One region of the Mesorhizobium sp. WSM4904 genome, then DNA from elsewhere that is predicted to be linked to it. Evidence: riboswitches for the same ligand, from Rfam matches in the RefSeq annotation. Region 1 holds a riboswitch; each other region holds the start of a gene.
What was found. Region 1 has a riboswitch for cobalamin ahead of QAZ47_RS17090 (DUF1636 family protein). Riboswitches for the same ligand answer to the same signal wherever they lie in the genome.

Region 1 (6,836 bases):
CGCGCCCCCCTCTGTCCTGCCGGACATCTCCCCCACACCGGGGGAGATCAGCAGTTCGGACGCTGGCTTCCCCCTTGCAACGTTTGTGATTGGCGAAAGCGCAGGCGATAGCTCAATCTCCCCCCTCGTGAGGGAGATGTCCGGCAGGACAGAGGGGGGCGCATTGACGTGATCTTCGTCGTTGGCCTTTCCCCATGCCGCCTCCAGCGTATCGCGCGCCGGCTCCGGCAGTTCGACCGAAAAGGCTAGGTATTCCTCCAAAGAAACGCCGTGCCCACCCACCTCCAGCGCATCCAGCAACGCGCGCGGCGATTGCGGAATCCCATCAACCGCATAGCCTTGTTCCTTCAGGTCATGCAGCATGGCGAGCACGCTCGACGGCACGTCAAGCCCGACGGCATAGCCTGTACGCCCGGGTGCGCTCGGGTAGTCCGGGATCAGGATCACCAGCTTGCGCTCGGCCCGCTCAGTCTGCCGCAGGCGAACGAAGGCCGCGACGCGCTTGGCGACCTGCGCGACCCGATCGGCCTCCGGCCGGTTGGCGAAGGCGCGGAAGGCGAGCGCCGGATCGGTTTCAACCTCGCCCTTGAAGGCGATCGCGCCGGCCAGGATGCGGCCGTCGAGCTCCGGCAGCACGACATGCATGGCAAGGTCGGCGGGCGCCAGGCCGCGCTGGTTCTTCTCCCAGATCTCGCGCCTCGTCGTGGCGACGATGACCTGGAATACAGGCACGCCGGCGCGGTCGAAGAGCGTTTCTGCGCCCGGCTCGGCGCCGGAGGCGAAGGCGGTGGCGGTGATGATGGCGGCAGGGTTCAGCGAGGTGAAAGCGGTTTCGACAAAGGCCAAGGACGCCGGATCCTTGAGGCTGGAAACGAAGATCGGCGCTGGAGTCATGCCTTGCAGCCTCAACGCTTCCGCGAGAGCGTCGATCGGCGCGACGTCGGCTGCCAGCAGCATCGAGCGGTAGAAGAGGATGGGGACAACAGGAGCGTTGACGCTGTCGGCGTCGCGTTCCGTCACACCCCCCTCTGTCCTGCCGGACATCTCCCCCGCAAGGGGGGAGATTGAGCTGTCGTCGACGATTTCGCCAATCGCAGATGCTGCCAAAGATTCTGTTGTTGAGTTAGCAGAAGAGGCGCCGGGGCTGGTGACGGCTGATCTCCCCCCTTGCGGGGGAGATGTCCGGCAGGACAGAGGGGGGTGCGAAGGAACGCCGACATCAATGAACTCAGGCTTCTCCACAACCCCCAATCCAGCTCGATAATACCCCGCCTTCGGCACCTTAACCGGCTCGGTCACCACCGCATCCGACCCAGCCAGTCGGGCCAATCTCCGCACCAACACAGCCATATTGGTCGGGCCGCCTTCGCGGAAATAGCCGAGTAAGGCGTCGAGCTCGGCGCGCGGCAGCGTCGAGCCTTCGATCAGGCGCTGATCCTTGTCATGGCTTTCGCCCGGCAGCAGCGCCAGCTTGATGTTTCGTTCGCGTGCGACCGCCGCAAGCTGGTCGCAGCCGTAGCGCCACCAGTCGTAACCGCCGAGAATGCGGACCAGGACGATCTTGGCATGGCGGGCGACGCTGTCGATCCAGAGATCGACCGACATCGGGTGGCGCAGGTCGCGAAGGGCAGCAAGCCGCATCGAGGGCAGTCTTTCAGCGTCCGCCTTCCAGGCGGCGGCGAGGCCGGCAAGGTCGCTGTCGGTGAAGGACAGCGCCACGACATCCGCAGGCGTCTGCCTGAGGTCGATCGGCTCGGCGAGATCGTCGAGCGAGGCGGATGTCGTGGTGAGGATATGCATCGCTTTTCGTGTTGGGCTTTTCGTGCTTGCCTCAGCCGGCGAGGATACGCTCGACCGCTGGGCGATTCAGCCCCTTGAGGCCGATGACGACGAGCCGCGAGCGGCGATCGTCCGCAGCCGTCCAGGCGCGGTCGTAATAGTGATTGACGCGCGGGCCGACGGCCTGCAGCAGCAGCCGCATCGGCTTGCCGCCGACCTCGACGAAGCCTTTCACGCGCAGCACGTTTTCCTGCTCGGCGGCGAGGGCGACGCGTTTTGCCAGCTCGTCCGGATGCGAGATCGACGGGATATCAATGACGAAGGAGTCGAAATCGTCATGCTCGTGGTCGAGCTCGTCGTCGTGATGCGTCTTGCGGTTCTCGATGTCGTCCTCGACGGCAAGGCCGAGGCCGAGCAGGACCGACGGATCGACCTTGCCGTGCGTCGTCGGCACCACCTTCACGGCACGCGCCACATGCTCGCCGATGACGGCGTTGGCGCGCTCCGAGCCCGCCGCGTCCATCAGGTCGCTCTTCGACAGGATGATCAGGTCGGCGCAGGCGATCTGGTCCTCGAACACCTCCTCGACCGGATCGTCATGATCGAGGGAATCGTCGGCGGCGCGCTGCGCCTGGAGCGCGTCCATGTCGGAGGCGACGCGGCCACCGGCCAACGCCGGGCCGTCGACCACGGCAATGACGCCGTCGACGGTGACGCGGCTCTTGACCGTCGGCCACTGAAAGGCCTGAACCAGCGGCTTCGGCAGCGCCAGGCCGGAGGTTTCGATCAGGATGTGGTCGACCTTCGGCGAGCGCGACAGGATCTGGTCGAGCGCCGGCACGAAATCGTCCGCCACGGTGCAGCAGATGCAGCCATTGGCGAGCTCGACGATGTTCTCCTCCGGGCAGGTGTCGATGCCGCAGCCCTTCAGGATCTCGCCGTCGATGCCGACTTCGCCGAACTCGTTGACGATGATCGCCAGCCGCTTGCCCTTGGCGTTTTCGAGCAGGTTGCGGATCAGCGTCGTCTTGCCGGCGCCGAGGAAGCCGGTGACGACGGTGCACGGAACACGGGAAACGGAAGCGTTCATGGTCAGTCCTTCAGGAGATCGAGAGGCGGGATACGAGCAACCAGGCCGCGTTTGAGGGAATCAGGCCGGCCGCGCCACGGGATGAGGCCATCGGTCGACGTGGCGAAGAGCTTCGCGCCGGCGACGAGGTCGGCGCCGCTGGTCGTTTCCAGGTCGCCGAAGACATAGCTCCAGCAGCCGTCGCGCAAAAGCGCGGCGCTCAGGCGGCGCTTGCAATTGCCGAGGCATTCGACAGTGCGGATGCGGATATCCTGGCCCGACGCTGCGCTGCGCGTGTCCTCGGCCAGCAGGGCGCCGGCGCGCGGATGCGCGTCCGAACCGCTCTCGCCGCGGCAGGACGAGCAGACGATGACGGTCACGCCGGCCAACGCGTCGGACTCGGACGAAATGTCCGCACTGCTTGCCGGGAAACTGCCGTTGCGATCCAAAACCAGGCTCCTTGCCCGGAAAACCCGCCGGGCGTTCGGATACTTAAAGTCTCAGACGGCAGGTCTCCTGGCTCGCGGGTCATCGCCTTCTCGTGCCGCCTTCCCGGGGACATCCCAGTGGTTTTCGGCTGAGGCTCGTCGCTCACAGTTGCGGGGACAGCCGCGGATTTGGAATTTTTCAACTCCGCACCGCATTCCCTCTTGGCTCCTCCCTTTGCCGGGAGGAGACCGTCTGGGTCAGGATTTAGGCTTACGACTATGCGCCTGTCAACGCGCGGCTACGACACCCGGATGTCGGCCAGCGCCGGTCCAAGGTCGCCGGCTGGCGTCACCTCGATCGCCTCCAGGCCGAGCCAGGATTGCATCTGCTTCAGCTCTTCGAGCAATTGGGCAGCCGTTTCGGGCGGAGCGCCGGCTTCAGCATAGGCGGCGTGGACGCGCAGCACGCTGGCCGGGCGATCGGCCCGCAAGTCGACACGCGCGACGATCCGGTCGCCGAGCAGGAAGGGCAGCACGTAATAGCCGTATTGGCGCTTTTCGGCCGGCGTGTAGATCTCGATGCGGTAGCGGAAGTCGAAGAGCTTTTCCGTCCGCGTGCGCTCGAAGACGACGGGGTCGAACGGGGCGAGCAGCGCGCGCGCCTCGACCCTGCGCGGGAGGCGGGCGTCCTTGTGGAGATAGGCGATCTTGTCCCAGCCTTCGACCCGCACCGGCAGCAACTCGCCGGCCTCGACCAATTCCTCGATCCTGTCTTTGGTGTCGCCGGGTGCCAGACGAAAGTAGTCGCGCAGGTCGCCATAGGTGGCGATGCCATGGGCGCGGGCGGAAATGCGCAGCAATTCGCGATGCGCGTCCTCGACCGAGGGTACAGGCAGGTCGAGCACGGCCTGCGGCAAAACGCGCGCGGGCAGGTCGTAGTAGCGCTCGAAGCCGCGCCGGTAAGCGGTGGTGATGCGTCCGGCCCAGAACAGCCATTCGAAGGCGTGCTTGGCCTCGCTCCAGCCCCACCAGCCGCCATTGCCCTTGTGGCCCTCGATGTCGGAGGCGGCGATCGGCCCGCGTTCTGCGACTTCTTTATAGATCTCGTCGATCATCGTCTTGCGCTCACGACCCCATTTGGCGAGGCCGAGATACATTTCCTCGCCGCGTTCGGCGCGCTGCATGCGCCAGCGCAGGAGCGGATAGGTCTCGACCGGCAGGAACGACGCCTCGTGCGCCCAATATTCGAAGATGGCGCGCTTGCGGGTCACGGCTGCATTGTCCAGCAGCGCAAGCGGGTAGGGGCCGAGGCGCGAATAGAGCGGCATGTAATGGGCGCGCACCACCGCGCTGACGGAATCGATCTGCAGCAGGCCGGTCCGGGAGAGCACGCGGGCGAGGTGCCGGCGGTTGGGCTCGCCGCCCGGACGAGGGTCCGTAAAACCCTGCGCGCCGAGCGCGATGCGCCTTGCCATGCGAAGAGAGATTTTTTCCTTCATCAGGTGCCTTTGCCTCGATCCGTTTACCTGATTTCCAGCCGGTGATTCCAGCCATGCTAGCAGGCAAATGGCGGGAGATATGTCAGGAGAGAAAAGTGGAGTAAAAAGTGAAGGAAATCAAACAGGAGCGGATCGGACCAGTTTCTTCCGATATGGCGTCCAGCGCCGGATTTTGAACAAGGTTTGACTTGCGTCGCCGAAACCGCTGCGCTAACCCTCGCCGCGTTGCAGCATGGGCCCCTTTAAAACGGTTCAGCGGTTAAACTGTCACGCTTCCGCATTAGAGTCCGTTGCTGTAATCAAAGTGAACTGGCCCGCCAAAGGAAAGTCGCCGCATGAGCGCACTCCTAAGTTCGTATCTGCCCATCGTCCTCTTCATCGCAGTGGCGATGGTCGTCGGTCTCGCGCTGATCATCGCGCCGTTCTTGGTGGCCTACCGCAATCCCGACCCGGAAAAGCTTTCCGCCTATGAATGCGGGTTCAACTCCTTCGACGACGCCCGCATGAAATTCGACATCCGCTTCTACCTAGTGTCGATCCTGTTCATCATCTTCGATCTCGAGGTCGCCTTCCTGTTCCCATGGGCGGTGTCCTTCTCGAAGGTCGGCATGCTCGGCTTCTGGTCGATGATGGTGTTCCTGGCGGTGCTGACCATCGGCTTTGCCTATGAATGGAAAAAAGGAGCGCTGGAATGGGATTGAACGACAGTTCAGGCACCCTCGTCGCGCCGAAGCCCAAGGGCATCATCGACCCCAACACCGGCAGGCCGGTGGGGGAGGACGATCCCTTCTTCCTGGAAATCAACAATGAGCTGGCCGACAAGGGCTTCCTCGTCACTTCGACCGAAGCGCTGATCACCTGGGCGCGCAGCGGCTCGCTGATGTTCATGACCTTCGGCCTCGCCTGCTGCGCGGTCGAGATGATCCACACCTCGATGCCGCGCTACGACAGCGAGCGCTTCGGCGTCGCGCCGCGCGCGTCTCCGCGCCAGTCCGACATCATGATCGTGGCCGGCACGCTGACCAACAAGATGGCGCCGGCGCTGCGCAAGGTCTACGACCAGATGCCGGAGCCGCGCTACGTCATCTCGATGGGCTCTTGCGCCAATGGCGGCGGTTACTACCATTATTCCTATTCGGTGGTGCGCGGCTGCGACCGCATCGTGCCGGTCGACATCTATGTCCCCGGCTGCCCGCCGAGCGCGGAAGCGCTGCTCTACGGCATTCTTCTGTTGCAGAAGAAGATCCGCCGCACCGGCACGATCGAACGGTGAACCAATGGCCTTGGCGTTGAACGAACTCTCCACCTATCTCGGCGAGAAGCTCTCCGGCCGTATCGGCGAAGCCGTGCTTGCCTATGGCGAGCTGACGGTTTCCGTCGAGCCGGGCAATCTGATCGAGGTGGCGACCTTCCTGCGCGACGATCCGCGCTGCCAGTTCATCTCGATCATCGACATCTGCGGGGCCGACTACCCGTCGCGGGCCAAGCGCTTCGACGTCGTCTACCACTTATTGTCGCCCAAGCAGAATGGGCGCATCCGCCTCAAGGTCCAGGCCGACGAAGAGACGCTGGTGCCGTCGCTGACCTCAGTCTACCCCGGCGCCGACTGGTACGAGCGCGAGACCTACGATCTCTACGGCGTGCTGTTCTCCGGCCATCCGGACCTGCGGCGCATCCTCACCGACTACGGCTTTGACGGCCATCCGCTGCGCAAGGATTTTCCGCTGACCGGCTTCGTCGAGGTGCGTTACGACGACGAGGCGAAGCGCGTGATCTACGAGCCGGTCGAGCTCAAGCAGGAATTCCGCAATTTCGATTTTCTTTCTCCCTGGGAAGGGACGGACTACGTCCTGCCGGGGGATGAAAAAGCCAAGACGAATTGAGGCGCCAGAATGGCTGAGACCTCCGTCCGCAATTTCAACATTAACTTTGGGCCTCAACACCCTGCAGCGCACGGTGTTTTGCGGTTGGTTCTTGAGCTCGACGGCGAGGTTGTCGACCGCGTCGATCCGCATATCGGCCTGCTCCATCGCGGCACCGAGAAGCTGATCGAGGCCAAGA
Region 2 (6,836 bases), 2.3 Mb from region 1:
ACGTTTGGACGGTTACCTATAGAGACGCTCCTTTGGATCAAACTGAGCTCTATATGAATCTCAATCCAGAAGACTACGCGCAATGTTCCGGATTAACAGTAGTGCGCCCTACAACAAACACCTTGTTGTACGACTCGCTGTTGAAGATTCTACGCGGCACCAATTCTTGTGTCTATTTCCCTGGGGATTGCCCGCCCCTGGTCGCTCGTGCTGAGACCATACCCCATTTGAATCAGGATATGATCGAAACTCTTGGCGAACCGCTCGTTGTCTTAAGCGGTACGGAGATCAGTGACCGGCTGGGGAATTCATAGGTCACCCAGCCGCGATAACCGCTTCACCCCGATCCGCGTCGCAATTCCCCCGTCGCCAGCCGACATTGACCGGCAAGCACTGTGGCCAGGGCAATCGCGCCTGCTGTGACCGATACCCAGAAGCCGTTCTGCGGTCCAAAAGTGTCTACCGTCCAGCCGGCGGCGAAGGAAACCCAGCGCCATGCCGATGCCGATTCCGGTCGTCACCCAGGTGACGCTTCGGTCAGCATCGGCACGTGGCGCTCGATCAGGCCAAAGGCGGTGATGAAGGTCGGCGAGATCGCGACGCCGCTGACGAAGACGGCCAGCGCCAGCGTCGGCACCGTGTCGGTGCTCGGCGATCCGGCGCAATGGCCGAATGCCAACGCCTGCACGGCTTCAATGACCGATCACCTGACTGCGCTGCAGGAAGAGGGGGTGGTCGTTCCCGATCTCGACCCCGAAACCGCGGCGCGGCTCATCAACGGCGCCAGCAGCCAGGCCTCGCAGCGCATCGCCAACTCCAGGGACCCCGAAGCGACGTCGAAGAAGGCGATAGCGGCATTCAAGCAACTGCTCGAAGGCCTGCGCAAAAGCCCCGACCGCACGATCGGGTAACGATATCGCCGGGTTGTGCACCGTTTTGAGGCGGTCACGGCGCCGCCGCAATTGACAATCGCAGACCTGAGCGCATCCTCTCCGGCCATTCTCTTACAGCGCAGCGCGTTCCTTGAACGCGCAAAGGATGCTGTAACACTTTTGATGTTTGCGCATGATCCTTTCCGAAAATCGGTTCCGATTTTCGAGGTCATGCGCGGGGCGGGAGAGTCGGGGCCATGTGGGACTTCAGCATCGGCCGGTCGGTGTCCATCATGATGCGGACATGGCCGTTCATCGTCTTTCGCATGATCGTCTATTTCGGCATCACGGTGGCCTACATCGTGGCGACCGGCACCGGCGCCAGCGTCGGCTACGGCGTAGGCCATATCTCCACCGATCCGGACGGACCGATGTCGTTTGCCCTATGGGGCGGCGTGGTCGGCTTCGGCGTCGTCTCGATCGCCGTCTACTGGATCCGCGAATATATCCTCTACGTTCTCAAGGCCGGCCACATCGCCGTCATGGTCCATCTGATCGATGGCCGCGACGTTCCCGACGGCCAGGGCCAGATCGCCTATGCGAAGGAAGTGGTGACCCAGCGTTTCGCCGAGGCCAACATCCTTTTCGTCGTCGACCAGCTGGTCAAAGGCGCCATCCGCGCCATCACTGGCCTTATCGGCGGTATCGCTGCGTTCCTGCCCATTCCCGGCTTGAGCGGCATCGTCAGCTTCATCAACACGGTCGTCCGCCTGTCGCTGACCTATGTCGACGAGATCATCCTCGGCTACAACATCCGCATCAATTCGAACTCGCCGTTCGAGACCGCCAGGCAAGGCGTCGTGCTCTACGCGCAGAACGGCAAGCATATGGTCAAGAACGCCGTCTGGCTGGCGGTGATCATGTGGGGTGTGTCCTTCGTCATCTTCCTGCTGATGCTGGCCCCGGCAGCCGCCATCCTCTGGGTGATGCCGGGGCAGCTTGCCGGCTGGGCCTTCGTGCTCGCCATCGTCTTCGCCTGGGCTTTCAAGGCTGCCTTCATCGAGCCCTTCGCCATCGCTTCGCTGATGCAGGTCTATTTCGACACCATCGAGGGCCAGGTTCCGAATCCCGACTGGGATCGGCGGCTGGCCGAGGCCTCGTCGAAATTCAGGGAGCTTCGCGACAAGGCGCTCGGCTCCTTCGGCGGCTCGCGCTGGGATTCGCCCCGGGCTGCTTGATCGGCGGCCCCTACGAGGGCAGCCTGATCACGGCTTCGCTCGTTCCTCCGAACCAAGGCGGGCGATCGCCGACTTGAGCTGTGCCTCGCCGGCACCGCAAAAGGTTTCGCTCATCACCAGCTCGGGCAGCGGCAGCCGCTTGCCCCAGCCATGCGCTTCGAGGTCCGGCTTCGGCGCGAATGCCGAGACGCGGCCGACGCAGAGATAGGCGATCGGCGTGACATGCTCGGGGATCGACAAGAGCCGCTTCAACGCCTCGGTTTCGATGATGCTCACCCAACCGACGCCGACGCCTTCGGCGCGCGCCGCCAGCCAGAAATTCTGTACCGCGCAGACGGTGCTGTAGAGGTCCATCTCCGGATTGTGCCAGCGCCCGAGCGGCGAATTCTTCGAGCGCTGTCGGTCGCAGGTGATGCAAAGGTTGAGCGCGCTTTCGCAGATGCCCTCGAGCTTCAGCTTGCGGTAGAGCGCCTGCCGCTCCGCCTCGATCGCCGGCAGTTCCTGCTCGCGCGCGGCCAGAAACAGGTCGCGCACCTGTCGTCGCCTTGCCGCATCGCGGATGACGATGAAGTTCCACGGCTGCATGTAGCCGACCGATGGCGCGTGATGGGCGGCCGTCAGCAGCCGCGCAAGCACGCAATCGTCGAGATCGTCCGAAACAAAATGGCTGCGCACGTCCCGTCTTGTGAACATTGCCCGGTAGACGGCGTCGCGCGCCAATTGGTCAAAGTCGTCGCCGCTCGTGGCGGCCGTTCGTGCCTGCATCGCTTGTCCCCTTGCGATAAGCAGTCTTCCGCCTGACCATGCGGACGACCATGTCTGCCGGGCCGGTCTTCTGGCTCGGGATCGACCCGCATCCGGCGCCTTCCCGTCTAGGACAGTGGCTTTTGCCGGCGCGGTCCCCCTCACAGCGTTGGGCACGCCACGGAATTCAACCGTGTTCCCGATTCTCCCGCGTCGCGGGCACCAGGCAGCGATGGGACCTTATCGTGAAGCGGAAGCCGCGCCAATGCCGCCAGCGACACGGCACGGCGCGATTTTCCCCAATCATTCGGTGCTGGAACATGGCTATCCGGGCGGCAGGTGCCTAGATTAGGGGCCATGGCTACCCGTCTCTACACCCATCCGGTATTTCTGGAACACCTCACGCCGCCCGGCCATCCCGAGCGGCCGGACCGTTTGCGCGCCATCGAACGCGTGCTGGACGACGAGGCTTTTTCGGCCCTCGACCGTGTCAAGGCGCCGGAAGGCGACGAGGCGACGATCCTCTACGCGCATCCGGAGGATTTTGTTGCCCGCATCCGCGCGGCCATTCCCGCGAGCGGTATTGTCTCGATCGATGCCGACACCAGCGCCAGTCCGAAAAGCTGGCAGGCCGCGGTGACGGCGATCGGCGCCGCCAATGCAGCGATAGACGATGTCTTCGAAGGCCGCGCCGCCAATGTCTTCGTTGCCGCCCGCCCGCCCGGCCATCACGCCGAAAAGACCACCGCGATGGGTTTTTGCCTGTTCAACACTGCGGCGATCGCCGCTCGTCATGCGCAGAAGAAGCATCAGGCCGAGCGTGTCGCCATCGTGGACTGGGACGTCCACCACGGCAACGGCACGCAGGACATTTTCTGGGACGATCCGTCGGTGCTCTATTGCTCGACGCACCAGATGCCGCTTTATCCTGGCAGCGGTGCCAAAAGCGAAACCGGCGCAGGCAACATCGTCAACGCGCCGCTTGCGCCGAGCACCGGCAGCGACACGTTCCGCGACGCCTTCCTGTCGCGCGTGCTGCCGTCGATCGATGCATTCAAGCCGGACCTGATCATCATTTCCGCCGGGTTCGATGCGCACCATCGCGATCCGCTGGCCGAGATCAACCTGACCGAGGATGATTTCGACTGGGCGACCGGCCAGCTGATGGATCGCGCCGGGCGCCACAGCGGCAACCGGCTCGTCAGCCTGCTGGAGGGCGGCTACGATCTGCAAGGACTGGCATTTTCGGTCGCCGCCCATGTCGGGCGGCTGATGAAGGGATGAATTATGGCTGATGAAGCTAACGAAGACGTCAAGGCGATGAGTTTCGAACAGGCGCTCGACGCGCTGGAGAAGATCGTCGATGATCTGGAGCGCGGCGATGTCCCGCTCGACCAGTCGATCAGGATCTACGAACGCGGCGAGGCGCTGAAGGCCCACTGCGACCGGCTGCTCAAGGCCGCCGAGGACAAGGTCGAGAAGATCAGACTGTCGCGCGACGGCAAGCCGGTGGGAACGGAGCCGCTCGACGCCGAATAGAACGGAAGCGGTGGGGGAGAGAGAAACAGGCAAGGAGTCCAAGCATGTGCCGAAACATCAAGACCCTGTTCAATTTCGATCCGCCGGCGACCGACGACGAGGTCCATGACGCGGCCTTGCAGTTCGTGCGCAAGCTGAGTGGCTCGACCAAGCCGTCCAAGCGCAACGAGCATGCCTTCCACCACGCCGTCGAGGCGATCGCGGCCGCCGCGCGCGAGCTGCTCGACAGCCTCGAAACCACCCAGCATCCGCGCAATCGCGAGGAAGAGGCCGCCAAGGCGAAAGCCAGGTCCGCGCTCCGCTTCGCCTGAGGTCGTGACATGAGCTTCTTCCCGGGTAACGATCCTGAGGCCGGCGATGCCTTCGCCTGCGACCAGATCGAATTGATGGTCATCCCCAACGCCAAGGACATTGGCGGCTTCGAGGTTCGCCGCGCCTTGCCGACCGCGAAACGCAGGCTGGTCGGACCGTTCATCTTCTTCGACCGCATGGGTCCGGCCATCCTGCGCGCCGGCCATGCGATCGACGTGCGTCCGCATCCGCATATCGGGCTCTCCACCGTCACCTATCTGTTCGACGGCAAGATCAGGCATCGCGATTCGCTCGGCACCGAGATGGTGATCGCGCCGGGCGATGTGAACCTGATGACCGCCGGCCGCGGCATCGTCCATTCGGAACGCACGCCGGAGGAGCTGCGCGGCGCGCCGATGTCGATCTCCGGCCTGCAGACCTGGCTTGCGCTGCCGGACGACCAGGAAGAAATCGCCCCGGTGTTCGCCAACACGTCGGTGATCCGCCTGCCCGAGATCGACGCCGAGGGCGTCGGCGGCCGCGTCGTCATCGGTGAATTTTCCGGCCTGCGCTCGCCGGTCGCGACCGCTTCGGAAACGCTCTACGCCGATCTGCGGCTCGCGGCGGGCGCCAGCGTGAAGATCCCGGCCGATGCCGAGGAGCGCGCCATCTACACGATGGAGGGCGAGGTTTCGATTGCCGGCGACCGCTTCCCGGCCGAGCGGCTTCTGGTGTTCAAACCGGGCGAGGAGATCGTCGTTTCGTCGGAGCGCGGCGCGCATTTCATGCTGTTCGGCGGAGCGTCGCTGGGCTCCAAGCGTTATATATGGTGGAACTTCGTTTCGTCCTCGAAGGAACGCATCGAGCAGGCCAAGGAAGAATGGAAGACAGGCCGCTTCGATATCGTTCCTGGTGATGAGGAAGAATTCATTCCGCTGCCGGAAGGTTAGAGCTGGATGGACATCCTGCGCCAACCGCGTCACTGACACGCATTTACATTCGCTCGCCGGCGGCATATTTCGCGCATGATCAAGGCGCATATTGTGAAGGTTGGAGCAATTCCGGGAAAAGTGTGAAGCGGTTTTCCGTCCGGAATTGCGTGAAACAGAAAAGACAGAGCGGTGCGGTGAAACGGTTAACCGCTCTGATGCAACGTTAAGATTTCAGCAGGCCGCACCAGAGTGAACCCGAAGCCCGATACGCCGCTCCTCGACAAGGTCCGCATCCCCGCGGATTTGCGGGCGCTTGAGGAAAGCGAGCTGCCGCAGCTGGCGACGGAACTTCGCGCCGAGCTGATCGATGCCGTGTCGCACACCGGCGGCCATCTCGGCGCGGGCCTCGGCGTCGTCGAGCTGACGGTTGCGCTGCACTATGTCTTCAACACGCCGGAAGACCGGCTGATCTGGGATGTCGGCCACCAGGCCTATCCGCACAAGATCCTGACCGGCCGCCGCGACCGCATCCGCACGCTCCGCCAGGAGGGTGGTCTCTCCGGATTCACCCGGCGGGCAGAGAGCGAATACGACCCATTCGGCGCAGCCCACTCGTCGACCTCGATTTCCGCCGGCCTCGGCATGGCCATGGGACGCGAGCTCGCTGGCGGTCGCAACAACGTCATCGCTGTCATCGGCGACGGCGCCATGTCCGCCGGCATGGCCTATGAGGCAATGAACAATGCCGGCGCGCTCGACGCCCGCCTGATCGTCATCCTCAACGACAACGACATGTCGATCGCCCCGCCGACCGGTGCCATGAGCGCCTATCTGGCCAGGCTCGCATCCGGCAAGGCCTACCTGGGCTTGCGCGATTTCGGCAAGAAGCTGTCGTCCTATCTCGGCAAGCGCGCCGACCGCGCCATCACGCGCGCGGTCGAGCATGCGCGAGGCTACGTCACCGGCGGCACGCTGTTCGAGGAAATGGGCTTCTATCACATCGGCCCGATCGACGGACACAATCTCGAGCACCTGATCCCGGTGCTGAGGAACGTCCGCGACAATGCCGACGGCCCGGTGCTGATCCATGTCGTGACCCAGAAGGGCAAGGGCTACGCGCCGGCGGAAGCGGCGGCCGACAAATATCACGGCGTCAACAAGTTCGACGTCATCACCGGCGCGCAGGCCAAGGCGCCGGCCAATGCGCCGAGCTACACCAA
Region 3 (6,836 bases), 1.3 Mb from region 1:
TTCCAGATCGTGTTGACGGTGCGGCGGATGGTCGAGATGTGCTCGCGATGCGTGAACACCGCGTATTTCTGCGCCGGCACCCGCACCCGGAAGAACTCCTTGGGCAGGTCGGAGAAATCGCTCACCTCGACACCGGCGATGTAGTCGAAATTGCCGGCATCGTCGCCATTGACGCAGACGCCGTAGGCGACGTCGCCGACCTCGCCGGGAATGTGGCCGATATAGGGGCCGAAGCGCTGCCACAGCATCGGGATGCCGGCGCTGCTCTCGCAGCTGTAGCGCTCGCCGAGACCGGCGATGAGGAAGGGCCGGCTGGTCTCGAAGCGCGGCGGTTCGAGTGCGGCGAGAAATGAACTGTCCATCAGGATAGGCTCCACGAGGTCGAGATTTTGGGTCGAGCCCTGCGCGCGCACCAGTTCCGGCGTGGTGCCGAACTGCTCGCGGAAAGCCCGCGTGAAAGCCTCATGCGAGTTGTAGCCGGCATCGAGCGCGACCGACAGGATGTCGGGCGCGCCGCCCGCAAGCTTGCGCGCCGCTTCGCTGAGCCGGCGCGCCCGCACGTAGCCCATCACCGACCGTCCGGTCGCGGCGCCGAAGGCGCGCGTCACATGGAAGCGCGACACGCCGCTGCTTGCCGCGACATCGTCGAGCGAAATCGCATCGGGCAGACGGCTTTCGACAAACCACAGCGCTTTCTCGGTCGGGTTCATGGCTCCTCGCATTTGGCGGGGTGACACTAGCCACCGCGCCGACAGCCAGTTTGATCGAAATTGCGCGGTGAGCGAAGTCGAAACGATGTTGACAAACGAAGGCGGCATTCTCTAGTGCGTAACGTTATTACATAACGAAGGGAGAACAAAATGGCAGCTGTAGTGAGGGGATGCGCGGCGGCCCGTTGCGACTCGCGCGCGGACAACCTACGATGGTGGCGTCATGGTCCCCGAGCCGCAAGGCGAGGGGTGAAAAGGGAACACGGTGAGACCTGCTTCGGGTCGAGGCCGTGGCTGCCCCCGCAACTGTGAGCGGCGAGCTCCATCCGAACGCCACTGGCCGGCAAGGCTGGGAAGGCGGATGGCGCAACGACCCGCGAGCCAGGAGACCTGCCATCGACACGAGTTGACCGGACGGGGTGTGCCGGGAGGAGACGCGGGCACCGGTCTTGTCGGCCGGCTCGTCCAGCATCCTTCCGTCGCCATTTTTGGAGAGTGACGGAATGCTGGACGGCTCCATCGATCATATCCATCAAGCCATCGGATATGCGGCCGGGAAATACCATCCGGGCAACCTGGCGGGGCTTGGCTCGTGATGCCGCCGGTCCTCGAAGCCCATGGCCTCGGCGCGACGGCCAACGGCCGCGCGCTGGTCGACAATGTCAGCCTGTCGCTGGCGGCGGGCGAGCGGCTGGCCATCGTCGGCCCCAACGGCGCCGGCAAGACGACGCTGCTGCGCATGCTGTGCGGCGCTCTGTCGCCGAGCCGCGGCGAGGTACGGCTGGCCGGACGCCGGCTGGACAGGATCGCAGCGGCCGAGCGCGCCCTCAGCATCGCCGTCGTCGGCCAGACGGACCAGCCGGATCCGCGACTTGCCGTCATCGACTATGTCGAGCTTGGCCGCGTCCCGCACGCCGGCCTGAGGCGCCGGCGCGACGACCGCGACATCGTCGTCGAAGCGCTGCGGCGGACCGGGCTCTTGCCGCTGCTCGCGCGCACCATCGGCTCGCTGTCCGGCGGCGAACGCCAGCGCGCGCAGCTCGCCCGCGCTATCGCGCAGGAGCCGAAAATCCTGTTCCTCGACGAGCCGACCAACCACCTCGATCCGCGCGCCCGCGGCGAGCTGCTCGACCTGGTGGCCGGCTTCGGCATGACCGTCGTCGCCGTGCTGCATGATCTCGCTCTGGTGGCGCCCTTCGCCACCCGTGTCGCGGTGATGAGCAACGCCCGGCTGCACGCGCTGGCGCCGCCGCGCCAGGCGCTGGCGCAGCCGCTCATCCGCGAGGTGTTCGGCATCGACGTGCTGCATCTGCAGCACCCGACCGAGGATCGCGAGCTCACCGTCTTCGACCTTGCCGGTCGCGCTTCCTCGTCAGCCTGAACCGTCCAAACAAGGAGCAATCTTCCGATGAAACGCCTCGTGCCGTCCCTTGCCTTGTCGCTTTTCGCCTCGGCGGCTGTTGCCTTCCCGGTCACCGTCGACAGTTGCGGCAAGCCGCTCACCTTCGACGCCCCGCCGAAGCGCGCCGTCATCCAGGACCTCAACATGGCCGAGATGGCTTTCGCGCTGAAGCTGCAGCCGTCGATCGTCGGGCTCACCGGCATCACCGGCTGGTACAAGGTCGGCCCCGAATTCAAGGCCGAGCAAGGGTCTATTCCGGAGCTCGCGCCGAAATATCCGACGCTGGAAAACCTCGTCGCCGTCGAGCCCGATTTCTTCTTCGCCGGCTGGTACTACGGCATGAAGCCGGGCGGCGAGGTCACGCCCGACACGCTCGCCCCGCACGGCATCAAGACGCTGGTGCTGACCGAGAGCTGCGTCCATCTCGACAAGAACCGGCCCGCCGCCTCGATGGACCTGCTCTTTGGCGATGTCGAGAAGCTGGGCAAGATCTTCGGCAAGGAGGCCGAGGCGGATAAGCTGGTCGCCGGCTGGAAGGCCGAGCTCGCCGACATCACCGCCAAGGTGGGCGACCGTAAGGGCACGCGCGTGTTCCTCTACGACTCCGGCGAGGACAAGCCCTTCACCGCCGGCAAGTTCGCCATCCCCAACGCCATGATCGCCGCCGCGGGCGGCGAAAACATCATGGCCGACATGGAAACGAGCTGGGGCAACACCGACTGGGAGACGGTCGCTTCGCGCAATCCGCAATTCCTCATCCTGCTCGACTACCAAGATGGCGGCGGCTATCGGAAGCTGCTCGATTTTCTCAAGGCGCATCCGGCAATGAAGGAGACCGACGCGGTCAGGAACGAGCGCTTCGTGGCTCTGCGCTACGCCGAGCTGACGCCCGGACCCGCCAACATCGAGGCGATCGGCAAGATCGCCAGGGCCATGCATCCGGAAGCGTTCTAGACTTGCACAAGAGGCCATTCACCCTCGCCATGACGCTGGGCGCGATCCTTCTGGTCGCGCTCGCACTGCTGTCGATCGCCTATGGCTCGACGCTGATACCGCTTCGCGAGGTTTTCGGCGCCCTGGCGCGTGCGGCCGGTCTGAACGGCCAGGCCGTGCCGGGACCTGTCGGCGGCATCGTCGTCGACCTCAGGCTGCCGCGCACGCTGCTGGCGATCTCCGTTGGCGCCGGCCTCGGTGTCGTCGGCGCGCTGCTGCAGACCGTCACCCGCAACGACCTCGCCGACCCGTTCCTGTTCGGCCTCTCCTCGGGCGCCGCCGCCGGCGCGGTCTCGGTCATCACCATCTTCGGCGACAGTTTCGGCATCTGGACCTTGCCGGTGGCGGCCTTCACCGGCGGCATACTGGCGGCGGCTATCGTGCTTCTGCTCGTGTCGCGGGTGAGAGGGCAAGGGCCCGAGCGGCTGATCCTCGCCGGGCTCGCCGTTTCCTTCATGTTCACCGCCTTAACCAACTACCTCGTCTTCGCCGGTGACCAGCGCGCCGCCCATTCGGTGCTGTTCTGGACCATGGGCGGGCTGGGTCTCGCCCGCTGGGACAATATCGGCCTGGCGGCGCTCGGCGCCGCCATTATCCTCGCCTATGGCCTGTGGAACCACCGCCGCTTCGATGCCTTCCTCGCCGGCGAAAGCGCTGCCGAAAGCCTCGGCGTGCCGGTGGCGAGGATGCGCAAGACCACGTTCCTCATCGCGGCTTTGGCCACCGCGATCCTCGTTGCCGTGGCCGGCGTCATCGGCTTCGTCGGCCTGATGATCCCGCATCTCGCCCGGCCGCTGGCCGGTCCGCTGCATCGGCCCCTGATAGCGATCTGCGCGCTGTTCGGGGCGATCCTGCTCCTGGCCAGCGATCTCTTGGCCCGCACGCTGCTGCCGCTGCAGGAACTGCCGATCGGCATCATCACCAGTTCGCTCGGCGCCTTCTTCGTCGTCACGCTGCTGATGCGCAACCGCCTTTAGTTCGCCGGCGATCACACCGTCCAGAAATAGCGCACGATGTGGAAGAAGATCGGCGCGGCGAAGACCAGGCTGTCGGTCCGGTCGAGCATGCCGCCATGGCCCTCGATCAGGTGGCCCCAGTCCTTGACCCCCTGGTCGCGCTTGATGGCCGAGGCGACGAGCCCGCCGAGGAAGCCCATCGTGCAGGCGACGAACGCGACGGCCGAAGCCTGCAGCGGCGAGAACGGTGTGATGAAGGAGAGCAGCGCGCCGAGCAGGCTCGACGCGACCAGCCCGCCGATCAGGCCCTCCCAGGTCTTCGACGGCGAGACGTTGGGTGAGAAGCGGTGTTTTCCAAACAGCTTGCCGAAAATGTACTGCAGCACGTCGCTGCCCTGCACGACGATGATCAGGAAGGCGATGAGCAGGAGATTGCGGCCCTCGAAGCCCGGCACGTTGAGCGTCAGCAGGGCAGGGACATGGCTGACGCAGTAGACCGAGATCATAATCGCCCATTGCTGCGCCGACACGCGCTCCAGGAAGCGCCCGGTATCGCCATGCAGCGCCGTGATCGCCGGCATCAGCAGGAAGCAGTAGACCGGGATGAAGATGACGAACAGGCCGTACCAGGCCGTCCACACCAGCCAGTACTGGAACGGAATGACGATGCCGAACATGCCGAGCAGCACCCAATGGTCGCTGCGGCGGCTATGCGTCAGCGTCACGAATTCGCGCAGCGCCGCGAACGAGATCAGTGCGAACAGGATGGTCATGCCGTAGCGGCCGAAGAAGAAGGCGACCGTCATCAGCGCCACCATCACCCACCAGGCGTTGATGCGCTGCGTGAGGTTGACGAGCGTCGCGCTCAGCGGCTTCGGCGCGCGCGCCGACAACATGGCGGCGGTGGCGCTGGCGGTGGTCAGCACCACGAAGAGTCCGACAATGAGAATGCTGATTTCGTGGCGCATCAATCGTCTCGGTCGGGGCGCGGATTGAGCGCCAGAAGTGCTGCGCGGGCGCGCTCGAGGAAGGCGCGGCGTTCCTCGCCCGGCGCCACCGCCACCGGCGCGCCGAAGACGACGCGGCAAAGCAGCGGCACCGGCAGGAACTGGCCCTTGGGCAGCACGCGCGACATGTTCTCGATCCAGCACGGGATCAATTCGACATCGGGCCGCGCCATCGACAGGTTGTAGAGCCCTGAGCGGAACGGCAGCAGCTCGTCGCTCATGTTGCGCGTGCCTTCCGGGAAGATGATCAGCGAATGGCCCTGGTCGAGGACCGAGAGCATAACGGAGATCGGGTTCTCTTCCGGGCTCGTCCATTGCCGGCTGATCAGCACGGAGGACAGCATGTCCTCGGCAATGAAGCGGCGCAGCCGCGACTTTCCCCAATATTCGGCGGCGGCCACCGCGTGCGTTATCGCGCGCTCCTTCTCGCTGAGGCATGCCGACAAAAGGATGAAATCGCCATGGCTGGTATGGTTGGCGAAATAGATGCGCTGCCGGTCGGACGGCTGGCTGCCGCTCCAGATCGGGCGCACGCCGGTCACGGCCCATGCCAGCGCCGACAGGCCGACGGAAGTGACCGTCTGCAGCAGGGTGAAGGTCCGGAGCGCAAGCCTGCTCATCTGGGCATCCAGAACCCTGCTGCGAGGAACGCGGCGACGAAGATCGCGAAGGCGAAGCGCTGCCGGGCGAGCAGGCGGCGCGTTCCGGCGATGCGGTCGTCGAGCGGGCGCGAAGCGGAAGAGGCGGGCTTCAGCTGCATGCGCGCCAGGATATCGTCGACCGCGGCGCCGCCGGAAAGCTCGTCGGGGTGCGTCGCCATCAGCCGGAACAGCAGCGCGTCGAAGACGAGAAGTGCCGAAAGCCCCAGCACCACGACGGCGCTCGCCGCCGCGACCAGAAGCGCCAGGACCGCGATCGGCGCCTGGAACGCGCCGCGCGCCGAAGCGACCAGAGGCGCGACGCTGTCGCCGGCGATGACGATGGCGGCCGGCCACGCCGCCTGCTTGATCAGCATGGCGGCGAAGGCGGTTGTCCGTTGCTGATAGGCTTCGTCCCTCATGGCGGCTCATCCAGTCCGGCCTGGAGATGCACCGGTCGGCCGGAGGCGGCGAGCTGCTTGCGCGCCTGCGCCGGCGTATGCGAGCGGCCGGTGGCGACCAGCCATCGGGCGACGACGGTGGCGCTGCGCTGGAAGCCGAGCGCGCAGCAGACCAGCACCGTGCCTTGCCGGCGTGCCGGCTCGATCGCCGCCACCGCCCGGTCGAGCATGTCCGCCGGCGGCGGCAGGAGATCGAGCATGCCGAAGCTTTGCCAACGGCCTGTCACGCCGCGCGGCCGTTCCAGCTCGGCGGCAAGGTCGATCACCGCGGCGAAGCCGTTGGCCTCACCGGCAACGGGAAAACGCCCAAGGAAGACGCCGTCGGCAACCGCCACGACCGGCGGCAGCTTGTGCGTCCATACCCACACGTTGACCCAGGCGCCCAACCGGTAAGGCCAAAGCAGGATGCGGCTTGCCAGCGACACATGGCCGTCCGCCGTCTTCTGGAACACTTTCGCGCCGGCTCCGGCATAGGCGAAGGCGACGATGGCCAGCGCCAGAGCCGGCCACAAAAGGACGAGCGCGACGGCGGAAATGGCGGTGCCGATCGCAGTGCCCGCGAGCGCGAGGGCGGCACCCAGCGCGTAGCACAGCGAAAGCCGCCGCGCCTTGCCGTCGGTGGTCAGGTTGAAATCGGCGAAGGGCAACTCGCCCTGGGCCGGAAAGAGC

Region 2: another riboswitch for cobalamin. It lies ahead of bluB (5,6-dimethylbenzimidazole synthase); the one in region 1 lies ahead of QAZ47_RS17090 (DUF1636 family protein).
Region 3: another riboswitch for cobalamin. It lies ahead of QAZ47_RS23295 (ABC transporter ATP-binding protein); the one in region 1 lies ahead of QAZ47_RS17090 (DUF1636 family protein).

The regions. Positions count from the first base shown of each region.
Region 1 covers NZ_CP121354.1:3,587,916-3,594,751, forward strand. The annotation lists gene cobN (cobaltochelatase subunit CobN) at 1-1,800, opposite strand, end outside; gene cobW (cobalamin biosynthesis protein CobW) at 1,832-2,869, opposite strand; gene QAZ47_RS17090 (DUF1636 family protein) at 2,872-3,297, opposite strand; cobalamin riboswitch at 3,337-3,545, opposite strand; gene QAZ47_RS17095 (winged helix-turn-helix domain-containing protein) at 3,576-4,775, opposite strand; gene QAZ47_RS17100 (NADH-quinone oxidoreductase subunit A) at 5,111-5,476, shown strand; gene QAZ47_RS17105 (NADH-quinone oxidoreductase subunit B) at 5,467-6,048, shown strand; gene QAZ47_RS17110 (NADH-quinone oxidoreductase subunit C) at 6,053-6,658, shown strand; gene QAZ47_RS17115 (NADH-quinone oxidoreductase subunit D) at 6,668-6,836, shown strand, end outside.
Region 2 covers NZ_CP121354.1:5,869,228-5,876,063, reverse strand. The annotation lists gene QAZ47_RS28565 (hypothetical protein) at 1-314, shown strand, start outside; partial or broken gene QAZ47_RS32165 (MFS transporter) at 316-640, opposite strand; partial or broken gene QAZ47_RS32160 (TetR/AcrR family transcriptional regulator) at 642-911, shown strand; gene QAZ47_RS28555 (hypothetical protein) at 1,130-2,110, shown strand; gene bluB (5,6-dimethylbenzimidazole synthase) at 2,138-2,875, opposite strand; cobalamin riboswitch at 2,918-3,096, opposite strand; gene QAZ47_RS28545 (histone deacetylase family protein) at 3,212-4,138, shown strand; gene QAZ47_RS28540 (exodeoxyribonuclease VII small subunit) at 4,142-4,393, shown strand; gene QAZ47_RS28535 (DUF2277 domain-containing protein) at 4,438-4,704, shown strand; gene QAZ47_RS28530 (pirin family protein) at 4,714-5,634, shown strand; gene dxs (1-deoxy-D-xylulose-5-phosphate synthase) at 5,866-6,836, shown strand, end outside.
Region 3 covers NZ_CP121354.1:4,848,684-4,855,519, reverse strand. The annotation lists gene QAZ47_RS23300 (AraC family transcriptional regulator) at 1-710, opposite strand, end outside; cobalamin riboswitch at 918-1,123, shown strand; gene QAZ47_RS23295 (ABC transporter ATP-binding protein) at 1,303-2,091, shown strand; gene QAZ47_RS23290 (ABC transporter substrate-binding protein) at 2,119-3,066, shown strand; gene QAZ47_RS23285 (iron ABC transporter permease) at 3,096-4,082, shown strand; gene QAZ47_RS23280 (phosphatidate cytidylyltransferase) at 4,094-5,029, opposite strand; gene QAZ47_RS23275 (lysophospholipid acyltransferase family protein) at 5,029-5,688, opposite strand; gene QAZ47_RS23270 (hypothetical protein) at 5,685-6,128, opposite strand; gene QAZ47_RS23265 (phosphatase PAP2/dual specificity phosphatase family protein) at 6,125-6,836, opposite strand, start outside.